DNA from 2 places in the Burkholderia sp. AW33-5 genome. Region 1 is predicted to be linked to the other one. Evidence: riboswitches for the same ligand, from Rfam matches in the RefSeq annotation. Region 1 holds a riboswitch; the other holds the start of a gene.
The links. Region 1 has a riboswitch for manganese ahead of ACV22V_RS21950 (TMEM165/GDT1 family protein). Riboswitches for the same ligand answer to the same signal wherever they lie in the genome.
Positions count from the first base shown of each region.

Region 1 (10,030 bases):
GGCCGTCGGGCAGCTCGCCCGAGTCGACGAGGTTGCCGTTCGACAGCAGCACCGGATACGCGGTCTTGTCGGCGCGCAGCGTGACGGTGTACGACGCCATCACGTCGGGGCGGTCGAGGAAGTAGGTGATGCGGCGAAAGCCCTCGGCCTCGCACTGCGTGAAGAAGTTGCCGCTCGACACGTACAGGCCGGACAGCGTCGTGTTCTGGTCCGGCGCGCACGCGCTGTCGAGCGTGAGCTCGAACGCGTCGGGCACGTTTTCGACGGTCAGCCCGTGTTCGTGCACGCGCACCGCGCCGTACGGCGCGCCGTCGAGGTGTGCACCGAGGAATTCGAGCGCTTCGCCCAGCAACTCCAGGTGCGGCGTCGGCGCCGCGTCCGGATTGCGGCGCACGCGCATCGTATTCCTGACGATCGTGCGGGCCGGCGCGAGCTCGAATTCGAGCGCGACGGAATCGATGAGGAAGGCCGGCGGCGTATAGTCGGCGCGGCGGATCACGGTGGAGGAGGCGTTGTCGGACATGGTCGTCGAGATCGGTGGAATGGGGATCGGGCCCGCGGCGCGGGCCGGGCGAACCGGGCCATTGTACAAAGGCTGGCGGCTGCGTGCCGGGCGAACTTTTTACCGGTTCCGGCTGTCCGCGTATTATCGGCATCCCGTGCGGTTCGCGCGGTGCGACGAACGGATGACGGATCGACGAGGATCGACATGAAACACGAATGGATTCAACGGAGTGCGGGTTGGGCGGCGGTGCTGTGCGTGGCGCTGCTGACGGGCTGCACGAGCTACGTGACGACGCAGGTCACGGCCTTCTCCGACTGGAGCGGCAGCGACGCGACACGCACGTACGCCTTCACGCGCACGGATGCGCAGAAGCACAGCATCGAGCAATCGACTTACGAGCCGATCGTCGCGAACGAGCTGTCCGCGTATGCATTCAGGCAGGTGCCGGCCGCGCAGGCCCGCTATCTGATCGGGCTGGCCTACGGGGTCGGCAGTGATCTGGTGACGGTGCCGCAGCCGGTTTACTACGACCCGTGGTTCATGGGGCCGGGGCCGTACTGGCGGGGCGGGCCGTGGGGCCCGTGGGGGCCCTGGGGGCCGATGCCGGCCGGCTACGTCGCGCAGACCTATCAGGTCTTCGACTACACGCTCGGCATCCGGATCACCGAGCGCGCGACCGGCAAGGAAGTCTACAACGTGACCGCGCGCACCACCGGCGACAACGGTGCGCTGCTGTATGCGATGCCGTTCCTGGCGCGCAGCGCGCTCGCCGATTTCCCGTTGGCGAACGGCGCGATCCGCACGGTGCGGTTGCCGGTCGACAAGCACGGCGGCCCGGCCGCGCCGGCCGCCAACGAGCGTGCGGTGCCGGCCGTGCCGGCATCGGGGGCGGCGGTCGCGAAGTAACGCGGTATCGACACCGGCGCGGCCGTCCGGCCGCGCCACGTGCCTGCGCGCGTCACGCCCCGACGCCCAGCAGCGCCAGCGCGCCGAGCACGACGAACAGCACGGCCGCGATGCCGTGCACCAGCTTCGTCGGCAAGCGGTGCGCGAAACGGTCGCCCAGCAGGATGGCGGGCACGTTCGCCAGCATCATGCCGAAAGTCGTGCCGGCCACCACGCCGATGTAATCCTGGAAGCGCGCGGCGAGCGCGACGGTCGCGATCTGCGTCTTGTCGCCCATTTCCGCGAGGAAGAACGCGACGAGCGTCGCGCCAAACACGCCGAGCCGCGAGCGGTTGGCATTGGCTTCGTCCGCATCGAGCTTGTCCGGCACGAGGATCCACAGCCCCATCGCGATGAACGAGAACGCGAGCGCCCAGCGCATGATCGACGGCGTGACGAGCGCGCCGAGCCATTCGCCGAGCGCGCCGGCGAAGCCGTGGTTCACGAGCGTCGCGACGAGTACGCCAAGAATGATCGGCACGGGCTTGCGATAGCGCGCGGCCAGCACGAGGGACAGCAGTTGGGTCTTGTCGCCGATTTCAGCGAGGGCGACGGCGCCGGTGGAGATCAGGAAGGCTTGGGACACGTACGGGGTTCCACGGGCCGGTGTTGTGCGTGCGAGCGACGATCCACCGCGCGCCGGGCCCTGATGCGGCGCGCAGTGAACCATCGGTCTCGCCAGGCCTTCGTGGCTGCGTCCGCCATGGCCGAAAGGCCAAGTCTGTTGACGGACGCCTCCGTCACGATGCGCGCTGTTGGCGCGGGGCATCGAGCGGAGCGGCTACTCCCCAATGAGCGGCGAATTCTAGCATGCCGTGGGGCGTGCGCGGTGTGCGAATCCGGTTGCGCCGGCATGCGTCGCGACGCACGCCGGCGCAGGCATGGGCCGGCGCGCGCGCGTTACGCGGCGGCGGTGCGGCGTGCGGCGCCGCGCTCGTGCACGAGCTGGCCGGCCGCATACGTGCGGTACACGGCGCGGTCGTCGCCGAGCAGCGCGAACGCGAACAGCAGTTCCTCGAGCGACTCCGCGCGTTTCGTGCGGCGCGCGAGCAGCGGCGTGGCCTGCGGGTCGAGCACGACGAAGTCGGCTTCGGTGCGCGGCGCGAGCGTGCCGACGGTATCGGCGAGGTCGAGCGCCTGGGCGGCGCCGGCCGTCGCGAGCCAGAACATCCGCGTCGCGGTCAGGTGGTGGCCCGACAGCCGCGCGACCTTGTGCGCCTCATTCATCGTCTGCAGCATCGAGAACGACGTGCCGCCGCCGACGTCGGTGGCGAGCGTGACGGGCACGTCGAATTCGCCGGCCTTGTCGAAGTCGAACAATCCGCTGCCGAGGAAGAAGTTCGACGTCGGGCAGTGCGCGACGACGGTGCGCGTCTCGGCCATCCGGCGACGGTCCTCGTCGTCGAGGTGGATGCAGTGGCCGTACACCGCGCGCGGGCGCAGCAGCCCGTAACGATCGTAGATGTCGAGATAGCTGCGGTGGCCGGGGAACAGCTCGGCCACCCATTTCACTTCATCGACGTTTTCCGCGACGTGACTCTGCACGAACACGTCCGGATGGCGACGCGCGAGTTCGCCGCATGCCTCGAGCTGCGCCTCGGTGGACGTCGGCGCGAAGCGCGGCGTCAGCGCATACATCTGGCGGCCCTTGCCGTGCCAGCGGCCGATTAGCTCGGCGCTGTCGTCATAGCCCGATTGCGCGGTGTCGCGCAGGAATTCGGGGCAGTTCCGGTCCATCAGCACCTTGCCCGCGATCATCCGCAGGTCGCGCGCGTCGCTCGCCGCGAACAGCGCGTCGGCCGACTGCTTGTGCACGGTGCAGTAGACGAGCGCGCTCGTCGTGCCGCAGGCGAGCAGTTCGTCGACGAAGAAGTCGGCGACCTCGCGCGCATGTTCCGGATCGCCGAACCGGCGCTCGGTCGGGAACGTGTACTTGTCGAGCCACGGCAGCAGGCCGGGCGCCGGCGACGCGATCATGTCCGTCTGCGGATAGTGGATGTGCGTGTCGATGAAGCCGGGCACGATCAGCTTGTCGCGCAGGTCATGGACGACCGCGTCGCGCGCGAGCGTCGCGGCGAGCCGCGCATGCGGGCCGGCCGCGACGACCTTGCCGTCGTCGACGATCAGGAGGCCGTCGGTCTCGTGGTTCGCGGCCTGGCTCGACTGCGCCGGGTCGCCGTTGAAGGTCAGCAGTTGGGAACGGAAAGCGGTTTGCGTCATGACGAATGGTCCTGCATCAAGGTAAGGCGAACAGAAGAAAACGGTCGGCGCCGCGCGGGCGACGGCATGGCGGGTGCTGTCCGGGCATGCGCGACGCGGCGAAGCGTGAAGGCCGGGGCGCCGCGGATGGCGAACGCGCACGCGAGCGTGGCGGCATGTGCGACGGACGCGGCGGCGAGCTGCATGACGAGCCGCCACGACAGGCTTCGGCGCGCGACGTCGCACAACGCCGCCGCCACGCGGGCGACGGGCGCGGCGTCGGCGTGTGCGCGCGGGGCACGCACGCGGCCGGCGTGGCGCAGGGTCGAGCCGATCGCCACGAAGCGGATGTCGTCGACGTGTTTCATCTGTCTAGCGAACCTCGATGCCGGCCGTCACGCGGCCTGCCAGTACGAATCGAGACGCGCGATCAGCGCATCGCGCTGCGCGGCGTCGACGAACGACGCCTCGAAGCCGTTGCGGATCACCGTGTGCACTTCGGCGTCCGTCAGTTGCAGCCCGTCGACCGTCGCGAAGTAGTTGTCGTTCACGTAGCCGCCGAAATAGGCCGGATCGTCGGAGTTGATCGTCACCGCGACGCCGCGATCGAGCAGCGCCTTCAGCGTGTGTTTCGTCATGTCGTCGAACACGCACAGCTTCAGGTTCGACAGCGGGCACACGGTCAGCGCCGTGCGCGTGCGCGCGAGGCGTTCGACGAGCGCCGCGTCCTCGATGCTGCGCACGCCGTGGTCGATCCGATCGACCTTCAGCACGTCGAGCGCTTCGTGGATGTAGGCGGGCGGACCTTCCTCGCCCGCATGCGCGACGAGCTTCAGCCCGAGCGCACGCGCCTTCTCGAACACGCGCGCGAACTTCGTCGGCGGATGGCCGAGCTCGGACGAATCGAGACCGACGCCGATCAGCCGGTGGCGATAGCGTTCGAACAGCGGCAACGCGGATTCGAACGTCGCGAGCGCATCTTCTTCGGACAGGTGGCGCAGGAAACACAGGATCAGCTTGCTCGACAGCCCGCGCTGCTCGGCATCGGCGAGCGCGCGGTCGATGCCGGCAACGACCGTCTCGATCGGCACGCCGCGTTCGGTGTGCGTCTGCGGGTCGAAGAACAGTTCGGTGTGGACGACGTTGTCGGCGAGTGCGCGTTCGCAGTATGCGGCCGTCATGTCGTAGAAATCCTGCTCGGTCAGCAGCACGCTCGCGCCGGCGTAATAGATGTCGAGGAACGACTGCAGGTCGGTGAACGCATACGCGGCACGCAGCGCGTCGATCGACTCGTACGCGAGCTTCACGCCGTTGCGCTGCGCGAGCGCGAAAATCAGTTCGGGCTCGAGCGAGCCCTCGATATGGATGTGCAGCTCCGCTTTCGGAGCGCGGGCGATCTTGTCCTTGAATGTCGGGGTCATGGCGTTGTTCTTGGTCGGTCAGAATTGTGGGGAAACCTGCACGGGCGCGTTCGCCTCGACGGCCTGGAGCAACTGCGCGGCCACCGAGATCGCGATCACTTCGGGCGCCTTGTCGACGATGCCTTCGACGCCGATCGGGCAGCGCATCCGCGCGAGCTGGGCCGGATCGATGCCGATCGCCGCCAGCCGATGATCGAACTGCATGCGCTTGGTGCGCGAGCCGGTCATCCCGAAATACGCATAGTCGCCGCGCCGCAGGATACGTTCGGCCAGCACGAAATCGAGTGTGTGGTCGTGCGTCATCACGACGAAGTACGCATGCGGCGGCGCCGTGTCGACGGCATCGGCCGGGCTGGCCATCGCGTCGATCGCGAGATTGTCGATCCCGGCGAGTGCGTCGGCCGGCGGGAACACCGCGTCGGGCCCGTCGATCCAGTGCACGTGGCACGGCAGCGTGGCCAGCACCTTCACGAGCGCGGTGCCGATGTGTCCCGCGCCGAACAGCACGACGGGGAACGCAAATGGCGCGATCGTTTCGGTCATCAGCGACACGCCGCCGGTTTCCCACAGCAGGCAGTCGGCGTGCGCCGCGGGCGATTCGGGCTCGCTGAGCAGCGGCGCGCCCGGCGAGGGGCCGAATGATACGCTACGCACGGTCGCGGCGCCCGCCGCGACGCGCTTGGCGAGCGACATGATCCAGCCGAGGTCGCCGACGTCGAGCCGCTCGAATGCGAGCACGACCGCGCCGCCGCAGCACTGGCCGAGGCTCGGGCCGAGCGCGAGCCGTTCGAGCCGGCGTGCGTGGGGCACGTGCGCGCCGTCCTTCAGCAGGTGCCGCGCGATCTCGATCGCCTTCCATTCCAGATGACCGCCGCCGATCGTATGGCGGGCCGTGTCGCGCGTGACGAGCATCTTGGTGCCGGCCTCGCGCGGCGCGGAGCCGTCGGTGTGCGCGACCGTCACGAGCACGGCCGCTTCGCCGTGCGCGAGCAGTTGCTGCAAATCGCCGAGCCAGGCTTCCATCAGCACGCTCCGGTCGGGACGACGCGGCACGACGCGCGACGCGGGCTGGCGGGCGCGGCGGCAACGAGGACGGATGGGAGCGACGCGGGCCGGCTGCCCGACTGATCCGGTGCGGCGGCCGTGCGCCGAGGGCGCGCGCGAACGACGCCGCGGGACGTGCGGACGCCATGAGGGTGACGGATGCGGATGGTTTGCGTTGTCATGATGAATCCAGTCGACATTGCGGATCGGGCGCGCGTTACGCAGGAGGAGAGACCGCTGGCCTCGCGCACGTAGATCGCCATCCAGTCGCGAAGATAGCACCGCAAGGCGGCGGAAACATTGCCGGGCGGTGATCCGGGCTATCAGGCGGCGATCATGTCGATCATAGGCCCGCCGCGGGGAATCGGGGCGCAGATGCACGGGCATCGGCCCGAAACGCATGTGCGGCGGGGCGTGCGCGCGGATGTCGCGCGACGTGCGTTCACCCGGAAATCCGGGTTGCGGCGGGGGTAGGTGTTTACGCGCGGCGGGCAGGGTGCGGGCGCGTCGGAGCTGCGCCGGCGCAGCCGGGTGAGCGGCGCGACGCGCCCGCGCGGCCTCGACCGGTCGGCCGGACCGCGTGGCGCGTCCGGTCAGCCCGCCAGCTTGCGGCGATGGCGCCAGAGGCTCGAGGCGACGGCGATCAGGATCGCGGCGAAGCCGATCAGCGCCCAGCCCGGCAGCAGGATGCCGAAGATCGGCGGGTAGACCGTTTCGCACAGGCCGGCGACCTTGAACATGCCGGGGAACCACTGGGCGGGCGGCAGGCTGTCGACGATCGGCTGCAACGTGTCGAAGCCGCAGCTGAAGCCCGGATTCATCTGGATCGACAGGTGCCGCGCGGCGGTGCCGACGCCGCCGGCCGCGGCGATCGCGATCAGCAGCTCGAGCACCCAGATGCCGCGCCAGTTGCGCATCCCGGCTGCCAGGAATGCGAAGATCCCGATCGCCGCGAAGAAGTAGCGCTGGATGATGCACAGCGGGCACGGATCTTCATTCTTCACGTACTGCAGATAGAGCGCGCCGGCCAGCAGGGCGATGCACACCCATCCGAGCAGCATCAGCAGGCGGCGTTCACGGCGGAGTGCGAGCGTGGAGTCATTCATGTCGGCGGGATTCCTGTCGTTGGTCGGTCCGATAAACAATCGCGCGATTTTAGCGCGAACGATCTGGCACGAAACTGACAGCGCACGTGCGGCACCCCGCCGCAGCCACTGCGTCCGGGGCATCTGCCGCCGTCATTGCGCCCGTGCGGTCACCGGATCGTGTTCAGCACGGCTTCGACCGCCTGGCCGATCGCGAGCAGCGCGTCGTCGCGATGCGGCGCGGCCGCGAGCATCAGGCCGACCGGCGCTGCATCGCGCGGATGGCACGGCAGGGACAGCGCGCAGGCGTCGAGGAAGTTGAACGCGCTCGGGTTGCGAAGGATCAGCGCGTTGGTGCGCGTGAAGGCGGCGTCGTCCGCTTCGAGTTCGGCGATGCGCGGCGGCACGACCGGCACCGTCGGCGCGACGAGCGCGTCGAAGCGCGACCAGACCGTGTGCGCCGCTTCGTCCAGCATCGCCTGGCGGGCGGCGAGCAGGTCGAGATAGTCGGCCGCGCTCGCCGGCTCGCCCTTCAGGATGCGCGACAGCACGCGCGGATCGTATTGGTCGCGGTGCTGCGCGAGCAGCGGGCGATGCCACGCGTAGGCCTCGATCGGCGAGAAGCCGAAGCGGTTGATGTCCGGCAACCGGTCGAGCGCGGAAAAGCGCACTTCCGTGACGATCGCGCCGGCGGCTTCGAGGTGTTTCAGCGATGCGTCGAGCGCGGCGGCGACATCGGCGTCGACGCCGTCCGTCACATAGTTGGTCAGCACGCCGAGCCGCACGCCTTCGAGTGGCCGTGCGGCCGGCACGTGCGGCTCGAGGCCCGCGAGCATGCGGTCGACGAGTGCGCAACAGGCGACCGTCAGGCCGATCGGGCCGAACGAATCGAGCGTGGTCGACAGCGGCACGCCGCCTTGCGTCGGGATCCGGCTCGCGGTCGGCTTGAAGCCCGTGAGTCCGCACAGCGCGGCCGGAATGCGGATCGAGCCGCCGGTGTCGGTGCCGAGCGCGACGGCCGCCATCCCGTCGGCGACGGACGCGGCCGCGCCGGACGACGAGCCGCCGGCAATCCGCGCGTCGCCCGGCACGTCGCGGCGGTACGGCGAGCGCGGCGTGCCGAAGTGCGGATTCAGGCCGAGCCCCGAGAACGCGAACTCGCTCATGTTGGTGCGGCCGACCAGCACCGCGCCCGCGCGCTTGAGCCGCGCGACGGCGACCGCATCGGACTTGGCGGGCGGCGCGTCGTCGAGCACGCGCGAGCCGGCGCGCGTCACCTGGCCCGCGACGTCGAACAGATCCTTCACCGACACGGGGATGCCCGCGAGCGGCGACAGCACGGTGCCCGCCGCACGCAGGCGGTCGTGGGCATCGGCGGCCGCGCGCGCGTTGTCGGCGTCGACTTCGGTGAAGACGGCGGCACCCTGGCCGGCCGGATCGGCGATCCGGTCGAGCGCGACGTCGACGAGCGCGCGGCTCGTGGTCCGGCCGGCGGCGAGGTCGGCGGCGAGCTGGGCGAGCGGAGGGAAGGGCGTGAAGGTGGTCATGGGCGGCTCAGGGACGAAGATGTTGGACAAGCGTGGCGCGAAACGAGTCGATATGGCGTTCGACGGCCGTGCGAGCGCCGGCGGCATCGCGCGCGGACAGCCGTTCGAACAACTCGAGGTGTTCGCGCTGGACCTCGGACAGGTGGCGCGGCTCGGACAGCGTGACGAACCAGAAGCGCAGCGAGCGTTCGTGCAGCGCGCGCAGGATTTCCGCGAGCACGGTGTTGCGTGCCGCCGCGGCGATCGTCTGATGAAACGCGCGGTCGAGCTCCATCATGCCTTCGACGTCGTGCGTGTCGACGCAGGCCTGCCCGTCGTCGAGCAGCGCGGCCATGCGCGCGAGATCGTCGGGCGTCGCATGGCGGGCGGCGAGTTCGACGCAATGCGCTTCGTTGATGCGGCGCACGTCGATCACCGCGACGATGTCGTCGAGCGACAGCGGCTGCACCATCAGCCCCTTGCGCGGCATCACGGACAGCAGCCCTTCGAGCACCAGCCGGTGGACGGCCTGATGGACGGGCGTGCGGCCGATGCCGGTGCGTGCGACGAGGTCGGCTTCGTTGAGCGCGGCGCCGGGCTTCAGGCGCATCGTGATGATGTCGCGCTGGATCAGCGCGTATGCGCGATCGGCGAGGCTGACCGCCGATGCGGCGGGCCGGTCGTGGAGGGCGTCGGTCAGGTCGTTCATGCGGGCGGCGGCGCGGTGGCCGGGCAGGGCGCGATCATGGCGCGGTCGATCGGGTAGCGTGGGCGATTCGTGAATATTATTGTGATATATCACTGATGTCCAGTTTGCCCGGGCGACTGTCGATGTTGTCGAACGGGGCCGGTGACGCGCGTCGCGGCGGATGCGACGAGTTGCAACAATATCGACAGGATGTTGCTCGTTTACCGCGCGATCGTGCACTGAAGCATAATGAATCCTCGTCAATCCACCACGCGCGAGCGACGTACCAGACCATCGTCATGAGCGAAAACACGCCTTCCCCGGCCGGTCTGCCCGGCACCTCTTCCGCTTCCACCGATTCCCCCCGTTCCAGTCCGGCGCATACGCCGGAGGCGCCCGCCACGCGGGCTGCCGCCGCGCAGATCGTCGCGGCGGACGGCGCGTCGCCGGTCACGGCGGCGTCCGAGCCGGGCGCTGCGGGCACGACAGGCGCTGCCGCAGAAGGCCGTGCAGTGCCGCCGAAACCCGGCGCCGCGCCGCCCGGTTTCGGCGCGCAGCCCGATTTCGACACGCCGCGTCCGCCGCCCGCGAGCGCGCAGAACACGCCGCCCGCGTAC
Region 1 covers NZ_JBSAXA010000014.1:122,696-132,725, forward strand. Annotated here, with positions in the region: gene pepN (aminopeptidase N) at 1-523, opposite strand, end outside; gene ACV22V_RS21945 (DUF4136 domain-containing protein) at 710-1,411, shown strand; gene ACV22V_RS21950 (TMEM165/GDT1 family protein) at 1,464-2,036, opposite strand; yybP-ykoY riboswitch at 2,128-2,252, opposite strand; gene guaD (guanine deaminase) at 2,351-3,670, opposite strand; gene ACV22V_RS21960 (hypothetical protein) at 3,667-4,017, opposite strand; gene ACV22V_RS21965 (adenosine deaminase) at 4,045-5,070, opposite strand; gene xdhC (xanthine dehydrogenase accessory protein XdhC) at 5,089-6,093, opposite strand; gene ACV22V_RS21975 (disulfide bond formation protein B) at 6,708-7,220, opposite strand; gene ACV22V_RS21980 (amidase) at 7,370-8,746, opposite strand; gene ACV22V_RS21985 (GntR family transcriptional regulator) at 8,754-9,434, opposite strand; gene ACV22V_RS21990 (gamma-glutamyl-gamma-aminobutyrate hydrolase family protein) at 9,713-10,030, shown strand, end outside.

Region 2 (10,030 bases), on a different contig from region 1:
GTCGGACACGGCGCCGGCTCCGAAGTGATGCAGCGTATCGCTGCGCCGATGGTCGGCGGCATGGTCACCGCGCCTTTGCTGTCGATGTTCGTCATTCCCGCCGCATGGCTTCTGCTTCAGCGCCGTCGCGCGCGAGGCGCGAGCCGTCAGCGGCAGTCCGATGCAGTTCCTCACGGCATGAACGTGCCATCCACCCCAACCGGAGAATCTCGATGAAGATGAATCAATTGATCGCCACCGCCGCCGCGGTTTTCGCCGCCGGCGCGTTCGCCGTACCCGCGTTGGCCGCGGGCGACATGTCGGGCATGGACATGTCCGGCATGAAGATGTCGTCGGGTGCCGCGGCCGAATCGAATGCCGTGCTGACCGATGCCGAGGTGAAGAAGATCGACCTCGCGAGCGGCAAGATCACGCTGAAGCACGGCGCGCTCGAGAACGTCGGGATGCCGCCGATGACGATGGCGTTCAAGGCGAAGGATGCGGCCATGCTCGCCGAGGTTCACGCGGGCGACAAGGTGAAGGTCCGCGTCGAGAACGTCAACGGCACGCTGACGATCGTCAAGCTCGTGAAGGTGTCGTAAGCGCGGGAAGGCGGGCGGCATGGCCGCCCGCGTCGAGCGTCGTCGGGCGACCGCCCGATCCGCGCCTTCAGCGCGTCAGCGTCACGAACAGATAGCCGACGTACCCGGCGCCGTTCGCCAGCAACGCCCAGATCGCGAGCCCGCGCGCGCGGGCATTCACGCGCAGCCACACCGCCGCCGCGAGCGTGATGACCACGCCGGTCAGCACTTCGGGGCGCGGTTCCCACGGCGTCAGCATGATGCCGATCGCCGGCAGCAGCGTGCCCTGGAACACCATCGCGCCGGTGATGTTGCCGAACGCGAGCGTGTCCTTCTTGCGGCGGATCCACAGCACGCTGTTGACCTTTTCCGGCAATTCCGTCGCGATCGGCACGATGATCAGCGACAGCAGCAGCGCGGAGATCCCGAGCAGGTGCGACACGCCCTCGACGCCGTGAATGAAGCCCTTCGCACCGCCGACCAGCAACGCGACGCCGAGCGCGAGTTGCAGCGCGATGGTCGCCAGGTTGGTCGGCAGCCCGACGCGCGACAGGAACATCGCATGCGGCGCCTCGGTGCCGTGCCCGGCGTCGACGAGTTGCGTCGACGCGCGGAACGTCATCAAGACGTACATCACGTAGATGCCGACCAGCATCGCGGCGAGCAGCGCGCGGACCGCCCACACGTGATGCGGGACGAACATCGCGATGGTGGCGAGCGTGAAGGCGGCGATGAAGTAGTTCAGGTCGCGCACGAAGCCGGTGCGCTCGGGCGCGATCGTGCCGGTCAGCCCGCGTGAGCGGATCACGGCGAGCGTCATCAGGAAGGTCGTCAGCGTCGCGAGCATCAGCGGCGCGCCGAGAATCGCGCCGACGCCGATTTCCTCGTTCACGGCCGCGTTCGACGTGCCGCCCGCGAGCGCGAGCAACGGCACCATCGTTTCGGGCAGCGCGGTGCCGACGGCGGCGAACAGCGAACCGGTCACGCCTTCCGAAATCTTCAGCCGCTCGCCGAGATGTTCGAGCGCATTCGTGAAGAGTTCGGCAGCGATCAGGATGACGATCAGCATGAACGCCAGTTCGACGAGCATCAACGTCATGCGGCACCTCCGCAGGCAGGCACGCCGGCAGGGGCGGAACGGATGCAGCGAACGAAACGCTGGGGGAAGGCTGGAAGGAACATGGGGACTCCGTGGTCGGACGTGGACGAACCATGACGCATCTGCCGACGTCCGACCAGGAACGACGCGATGCGTCGATGGTCTCGCCAGACCGATTCGGCCGAATGCGCCACGGCCGCAGGCCGAGTGTGTTGACGCGTTCGCTTTCCGGGGATGGAAAGCAGGCTACTCCCCAAAGACGAGGGCCAGTCTAGCCGAGCCGGCCGCTTTCGGCAAGCGCGCGGTCAAGCCGCGCCGTGACGGATGCCATGCCGTGTCGGGAAGCAATCGGCATGCGCGCGCGGCGGCATCGTCCGCATGTCACGAAACGCGGGCCGGGAAGTGCAGCGCGAAGGTCGTCCGTCCGTCGCGGCTCGCGACCTCGACCTTGCCGCGATGCAGCTCGACGATCGACTTGACGATCGCGAGCCCAAGCCCGGTGTTGCGCGCCGCGCCGTGCCGCGACGAATCGATCCGGTAGAAGCGCTCGAAGATCCGCTCGATCTGTTCGGGTGGAATCGCGACGCCGCGGTTCGTGACTTCGACGACCGCGTAGCCGGGCCGGGTCGATACGGCCAGCTCGATCGTCGATCCGGCTTCCGCGTGTTCGAGCGCGTTCGAGACGAGGTTGCTGACGGCGCGCCGGAACAGCGTCGCGTCCGCGACGACCGGCGCTGCGCCGTGCACGTCGAGGCGCACGCCGGTCTCGTCGGACAGCGCCTGGAAATACGACGCGAGCCGGCGCAATTCGTTGCCCGCGTCGAGTTCGACCGTCTTCAGGTGCTGTTGCGCATTGTCCGTGCGTGCAAGAAACAGCATGTTCTCGATCATCCGCTGAAGCCGTTCGCATTCCTCGATATTCGAATCGATCAGCGCTTCGTATTCCTCGGTGGTGCGGGCACGCGACAGCGTGACCTGCGACGAGCTGATCACGTTCGCGAGCGGCGTGCGCATGTCGTGCGCGAGATCGGACGAAAACTGCGACAGCCGCACGAACGCGCGCTCGAGCCGGTCGAGCATCCGGTTGACCGACGTGGCGAGTTCGCGCAGCTCGATCGGGCCGCCGCGCGCATCGAGGCGCGCGGTCAGGTTGTGCGCCTCGATGCGCGACGTCTGCCGGCCGAGGCTCTCGACCGGACGCAGGCCGCGCGACGCGACCGCGTAGCCGAGCGCGCCGACCAGCAGCGCGCCGAGCGCGGCCGCGAGCCAGATGTCGACGCGATAGCTTTCCAGCAGCGACTGGCGATCCGCCGCCGTGCGCGCCAGCGCGATCTGAACGGTTTCGCCCGACGGCAGCGTGGCGCGGGCACGGACGCAGCGCGACGTGCCGATGCCGGGCGGCGAGCACGTGAACGGGCTGGCCGCCGCGCCCGCTGCGCCGGCCGGCTGCGGCCGCGCGATCACCGACGCGAGCGTGTGGCCGGCTTCGTCGGTGTGTTCGACGAGCGGATGGTTCGCGCCGTCGTAGATGCCGAGATAGACGCCCGGATGCGACAGCAGCACTTCGTGGAAGACGGCCGGATCGGCGCGCAACGCGGCGGTCGAGCCGCTCGCCCGCGCGAGCTGCAGGAACTGGTTGAGCTTGCCGGCGATCTCGATGTCGTCGCGCCGGGTCAACTCGGCGGACAGCGAGCGATACAGATACGCGCCGGTCAGCGCGAACACGAGCGCGGCCACGACCGCGAACGCGAGCGTCAGGCGCCGGACCAGCGAATAGGGTGCGGGGCCGCTTGTCACGCGCGATCCTCGAGCACGTAGCCCATCCCGCGGATCGTGTGGATCAGTTTCTTCTCGTATGCGTTGTCGATCTTCGCGCGCAGGCGCTTGATCGCCGCATCGACGACGTTCGTGTCGCTGTCGAAATTCATGTCCCAGATCTGCGACGTGATGAAGGTGCGCGTCAGCACCTCGCCCTCGCGTTCCGCGAGCAGCTGCAGCAGCGCGAACTCCTGCGCGGTCAGGTCGATGCGGGCGTCGGCGCGCCGCACGCGGCGCTTGATCAGGTCGACTTCGAGATCGGCGATTTGCAGGATTTCGCGGGAATTGCGCGGCACGCGCCGCAGCAGCGAACGGATGCGGGCGAGGAACTCTGCGTACGCGAACGGTTTCAGCAGGTAGTCGTCGGCGCCCAGTTCGAGCCCCGTGACCTTGTCCTCGACCGCCTCCCGGGCCGTCAGCAGCAGCACCGGCGTCTGCTTCTGCGCGCGCAGCCGGCGGAGCACCTCGAAGCCGTCCAGTTCCGGCAGCATCACGTCGAGCACGACGAGATCGAAATCCTCGTGCAGCGCGAGGAACAGCCCGTCCTGGCCGTTCTCGGCCACGTCGACCGTGTAGCTCGCCTCCGTCAGCCCCTTGCGGAGGTACGACGCCATCTTGGGTTCGTCTTCGACTATCAGTATCCGCATGGTGGAGCAGGCCGTTCGTGATTCCAGCCGGTCAGTGTAACGCGTGAGCTTACGGCGCAGCGCGTGCGCGAAAGATGACCGCCGGATGACGGAATTGTCATGAAGCATGCGTGCGATGCGTCGCCGCACTTCATGAAAATTCGGTCATGTTTCGGCCATGTCGTCGTCACGCCGGCGGCGATAAGCTGCGGCCGTCTTGTATCCGGAGCGCGTCGTCGCGACGCTGCTCCCGTTCATCCGGTCATTGTCTGCGTGATTCCGCATCCATGTCGTACTGGCGCAAATTCATCCTCGTCGTGCTGCTGGCGCTGTGCGTGCCGATCCAGTCGTTCGCGACCGTGTCGACGCCGTGCGCGGGCGCTGCCGCTGCCGCACCGCACGCGGGGGCCGGCGCCGATGCCCAGGCCGCGTCGCATGCGATGCCGGGCGCGCACGGCGAGCGGCATGAGCACGACGACCACGCACGCCATGCGACGCCTTGTTCCGCCTGCGGGTCCTGCTGTTTCGGCTCGGGTATGGCGGAGGCGCCCGCCGTGTCCGTTACGTCGGACGTCGGGCTCGCGATCGTCTCGTCCGCACCGTCGACGGTCGTCGTGTCGTTTTTGACCGGCGGCATCGACCGGCCGCCACGCCGGATTCCCGTCTAATTCGTGCCCGCGGCCAAACGGCCGCGATCCGCAAACCGTGCCGGCGAACGCGCGACGTCCGCCGCACGACTCACGACGAGAAACATCCATGCGATTGATTACTGCGGCGCTGCTTGGCGCGGCGGCGCTCGTGCCGTCGCTCGCGCCCGCGCAAACCGCCTTTCCCGATCCGGCCGACGCGGCCGCGTCGGTGCCGGACGTCACGGTGACGTCCGCGTTCGACGGCTACGTGCCGTATCGGGACGACGCAGGCCCGGGCTGGAAGCAACTGAACCGGGACGTGATGGCGCGGCCCGCGAAGGGAAACACCGCCGGACACGCGAAACCCGGCAATGCGGCAGCCGGCGCGTCCCATTCGATGCACGGAGGGGCCGCGCAATGACGAGACTTGCGATTTCACCGCGAATCGGCGCGACCGTGCTCGTGCTGGCCTTCCTCGCCGGCTGCACGACGTTCTCGAAGGACGGCGGCTTCGACGCCGTGTCGTCCGTCGCATCGGAGCGCATCGGGAAGGACGCCGTCATCGTCAGGACCGACGCCGACCGCGCGGCCGTCGACAAGCGGACGAAGGAACTGCTCGAGAAGCCGCTGTCGATGGACGACGCGGTGCAGCTCGCACTGCTGAACAACCGTGGCCTGCAGGCGTCGTACGCGGAACTCGGGCTGTCGGAGGCCGATCTCGTGCAGGCCGGCCGGCTGCCGAACCCGCGCTTCTCGTTCAGCCGCACGCGGGCCGGCGACGGCGAACTGAGCCTCGGCCGCACGTTCTCGGCCAACGTGTTCGCGCTGCTGACGCTGCCGCTCGCGACGAACATCGAACGCCGCCGTTTCGAGCAGACCCGGCTCGAAACCGCCGACGCGATGCTGAAGGTCGCGGCCGACGCGCGCCGCGCGTATGTCGAAGCCGTCGCCGCCGAGCAGGCCGCGAATTATGCGCGACAGGTCCGCGACGCCGCGAGCGCCGGCGCCGAGCTCGCGCAGCGCATGCGCCAGGCCGGCAACTTCAGCCGGCTCGACTACGCACGCGAACAGGCGTTCCACGCGGATGCCGTCGCGCAGCAGGCGAAGGCGCAGCAGCAGGCCGTGGCCGCGCGCGAGAAGCTCACGCGCGCGATGGGGCTGTGGGGCGAGCGCACGCGGTACGCGCTGCCCGAGCGCTTGCCCGACCTGCCGAAGGCACGCCCCGATCTGCCCGATCTCGAACGCTATGCGATGAACAACCGCCTCGACATCCAGGCCGCGAAGCTGCAGACGCAGGGCGTCGCGTCGTCGCTCGGGCTCAGCAAGGCGACGCGCTTCGTCAACGCGGTCGATCTCGGCTACGTGAACAACTACGAGACCGGCAAGGGGCACGAGCACGGCTACGAGATCAGCGTCGAGATTCCGCTGTTCGACTGGGGCGGCGCGAAGGTCGCACGGGCCGAGGCCGTCTACATGCAGTCGGCGAACCGGCTCGCGCAGACGGCGATCGACGCGCGCTCGGACGTGCGCGAATCGTACGCGGCATACACGACGAGCTACGACGTCGCGAAGCACTATCGCGACGAAGTCGTGCCGCTGCGCAAGACGATCTCGGACGAACTGCTGCTGCGCTACAACGGGATGCTCGCGAGCGTGTTCGAGTTGCTGAGCGATGCGCGCGAACAGGTCGGCGCGGTCAACGGCTACATCGACGCGCTGAAGGATTACTGGCTCGCCGAAACCGATCTGCAGGCGGCCGTCGGCGGCCGTCTGCCGAACGCGCAGCCGACGCAGCGCGCGGACACGCCCGCCGCACCCACGACCGACGCTGCGCCGCAGCCGGCTTCTTCACCCGTGGCGCAACCGGCGCCCGCAACGCATCCGGAAGGTCATTGACATGGTGTCCCGTCGACAATTTCTCAGCGGTTCGGGCGCCGCGCTGCTCGGTGCGGCGATGGTCAGCAAGGCTGGCGCGGCGTCGCTGCCCGACGCGCCCACGATGGCGAAGGCCGGCACGCAGCCGCCGCTCGTGCCGCCCAACGGCCGTCCGTACACGCCCGTCGCGACGCTGAACGGCTGGACGCTGCCGTGGCGAATGAAGAACGGCTGGAAGGAATTCCACCTGACCGCCGAGCCCGTCGTGCGCGAGATGGCGCCCGGGATGAACGCGAACCTGTGGGGCTACAACGGCCAGTCGCCAGGCCCGACGATCGAGGCCGTCGAAGGCGACAAGGTCCGGATCTTCGTGACGAACCGGCTGCCCGAGCACACGACGATCCATTGGCACGGGCTGCGGCTGCCCAACGGGATGGACGGCGTCGGCGGCCTCACGCAGCCGCACATTCCGCCCGGCAAGACCTTCGTCTACGAGTTCCAGCTGGAGGCGCACGGCACGTTCATGTATCACCCGCACGCCGACGAGATGGTGCAGATGGCGATGGGGATGATGGGCATGTTCATCGTGCATCCGAAGGATCGCGCGACGATGCCGGTCGATCGCGACTTCGTCTTTCTGCTCGCCGCGTACGACATCGATCCGGGCAGCTACACGCCGCGCGTGAACGAGATGACCGACTTCAACATGTGGACGTTCAACTCGCGCGTGTTCCCGGGCATCGACCCGCTGCCGGTGCGGGCGGGCGACCGCGTGCGGATTCGTTTCGGAAACCTGACGATGACGAATCATCCGATCCACCTGCACGGCTACAGCTTCGAGGTGGCCGGCACCGACGGCGGCTGGATTCCGCCGGCGGCGCGCTGGCCGGAGGTGACGGCCGATGTCGCGGTCGGCCAGATGCGCGCGATCGAGTTCACCGCCGATCGTCCGGGCGACTGGGCGTTCCATTGCCACAAGTCGCATCACACGATGAATGCGATGGGTCATCAGGTGCCGAACCTGATCGGCGTGCCGCAGAAGGATCTCGCGAAGAAGATCGGCAAGCTCGTGCCCGACTACATGGCGATGGGCAGCACGGGCGGCGCGATGGGCGGCATGGAAATGCCGCTGCCCGACAACACGCTGCCGATGATGACGGGCACCGGCCCGTTCGGGCCGCTGGAGATGGGCGGCATGTTCACGGTGCTGAAGGTCCGGCAGGGCCTCGGCCGCAACGATTATCGCGATCCGGGCTGGTTCCGGCATCCGAAGGGCACCGTCGCGTACGAATACACCGGCGAATTGCCGGACGGTTGAGCCGCGGGCAGCACGCGGCGGCCGTGATGACGCGGCCGCCGGTTTTCGTTTCATTCACTCAGGAGCACGCACGATGAAGAAGGAACTGGTTTCGATTGCAACGGGTTGCATGCTGGCGTTTTCCGCCGCGTCGTACGCGGCCGGCGACATGGCCGGCATGGACATGAGCGGCGGCGCGATGCAGGGCGCCGCCGCGAAGCACGAGATGTCGCACGGCGAGATCCGCAAGATCGACACGGGCGCCGGCAAGCTGACGATCAAGCATGGCCCGCTGGACAACCTCGGGATGGACGCGATGACGATGGCGTTCAAGGTGAAGGACCCGGCGATGCTGTCGCAGGTGAAGGTGGGCGACAAGGTCGACTTCGTCGCCGAGGACGTGGGCGGCGCGTTGACCGTCGTCGAGCTGAAGAAGCCGTGACGCCGGGCGTGACCATGAAGATCACCCCCCTCGGGCGGCTGGCCGCCCTCGCCGCGGCCGGCGCGATCGCCGCCGCCGTGCCGGCCGCGGCATTCGCGCACGGCAAGCTGGAAAGCGCCGCACCGGCGACGGGCAGCGCGGTCGACACCGCGCCCGACACGTTGCGGCTGACGTTCAACGAAGACCTCGAACCGGCGTTCAGCTCGGTGAAGGTATCGGACGCGAACGGCAATGCCGTCGCGCACGAAAAGGCGAAAGTCGATGCGTCGAACCCGCGCGTGATGACCGTCGCGGTACCGAAGCTCGCGCCCGGCGCGTACACGGTGCAGTGGGTGGCGATGACGGCCGACGCGCATCGCACCAAGGGCGCCTATTCGTTCAGGGTGAAGGGGTGAACGAGGGCTTCGTCGGCCTTTTGAGGCTCGTGTCCGTGGCGATCCAGAACACCGGGTTCGCCGTCGTCGTCGGCGCGCTGCTCGGCAGCCACTGGCTCGCGCGTGGCGAGTCGGCGTGGCAGCGCGGCATCGCGCGGCGTCTCGTCGCGACGCTGCGCATCGCGTCCAGCGTGTCGCTGCTCGCGAGCGTCACCGCGTTCTGGGCGCATTGCGCGCTGATGAGCGACGTGTCGATGCTGGACGCCGGGCCGGCCGTCCGCGCGATGCTCGCCGGCACCGGCTTCGGCCATGCGTGGCTGGCCGGCGCGGTGTTCACGGCGGTCGTCGTGCTGCTGTCGTTGTTCCGGTGTGCGAACGATACGCGCTTTCCGTTCGCGATCTGGGCCGCGCTCGCGGGCGTCGCACTCGCGCGCAGCAACGGCGGGCATCCGGTCGACGCGGGCCTGTTCAGCGTGCCGGTATGGGTCGACTGGCTGCATCTGCTGGCGATCAGCGCGTGGGTCGGGCTCGTGTTCGTGACGGCGTTCGGCGTGATGCCGCGTCTTGCCGGCATGCCCGCGAGCGAACGCGCGACTGGCGCATCGTTCGTGCAGTCGCTGTCCGATGCGTCAACGTATGCGTTGATCGTGCTGTTCGCGACCGGCGCTTACAACGGCTGGCGCGGTGTCGATACGCCCGCGAACCTGCTCGGGTCGACGTACGGGCAGATCCTGCTGTTCAAGCTCGCGCTCGTGCTGATCGCGGCGGCGCTCGGCGGACACAACCGCTTCTTCGAGATGCCGAAGCTGCTGGCCGCGCTGAAGGATCCGGCGGCCGCGACGCCGGCCGGCCTGTTGCGACGGTTCGGCGCGGTGTTGCGGATCGAGGCGGTCGTGCTGGCCGGCGTGCTGATGGTGGCCGCGGTGCTCGTGTCGAGCGCGTTGCCGGGGACGGTTTAGCGCCACGGTCGGCAGGCGAGGCCGGTAACGGGAAATCGTCGGAACAGCGGCGGTTTCGATCAGACGATTTCCCGCTTTCCGACCGGGGTAGCGCAGCCGGATGATTACATCCATCTGTCGTTTGGTTACTAAAAACTGTCACCGAGCGCCGCTAAGCTTTCGCCACCCTCACAACCGGGATTCCCCGTCATGCGCTCGACAATCCGCCTGTTTGCCCCGCTATTGCTGCTGCCCACGCTTGCCGCGCCGGTCTTCGCCGCCACCGCCGCGCCCGTCAGTCCGAACTGCGGCGGCAGCACGACGCCGATCGCCGACATCCAGGGGCCGGGCGCGCCGTCGCCGCTCGCCGGC
Region 2 covers NZ_JBSAXA010000001.1:232,567-242,596, forward strand. Annotated here, with positions in the region: gene ACV22V_RS01110 (efflux RND transporter permease subunit) at 1-216, shown strand, start outside; gene ACV22V_RS01115 (copper-binding protein) at 213-581, shown strand; gene ACV22V_RS01120 (sodium:calcium antiporter) at 649-1,659, opposite strand; yybP-ykoY riboswitch at 1,751-1,926, opposite strand; gene ACV22V_RS01125 (heavy metal sensor histidine kinase) at 2,041-3,456, opposite strand; gene ACV22V_RS01130 (heavy metal response regulator transcription factor) at 3,453-4,124, opposite strand; gene ACV22V_RS01135 (hypothetical protein) at 4,391-4,771, shown strand; gene ACV22V_RS01140 (hypothetical protein) at 4,860-5,153, shown strand; gene ACV22V_RS01145 (TolC family protein) at 5,150-6,628, shown strand; gene ACV22V_RS01150 (multicopper oxidase family protein) at 6,630-7,925, shown strand; gene ACV22V_RS01155 (copper-binding protein) at 7,999-8,346, shown strand; gene copC (copper homeostasis periplasmic binding protein CopC) at 8,361-8,741, shown strand; gene ACV22V_RS01165 (copper resistance D family protein) at 8,738-9,679, shown strand; gene ACV22V_RS01170 (ExeM/NucH family extracellular endonuclease) at 9,869-10,030, shown strand, end outside.
Region 2: it holds a riboswitch for manganese, as region 1 does, so the genes downstream of both, ACV22V_RS01120 (sodium:calcium antiporter) here and ACV22V_RS21950 (TMEM165/GDT1 family protein) in region 1, are expected to answer to the same signal.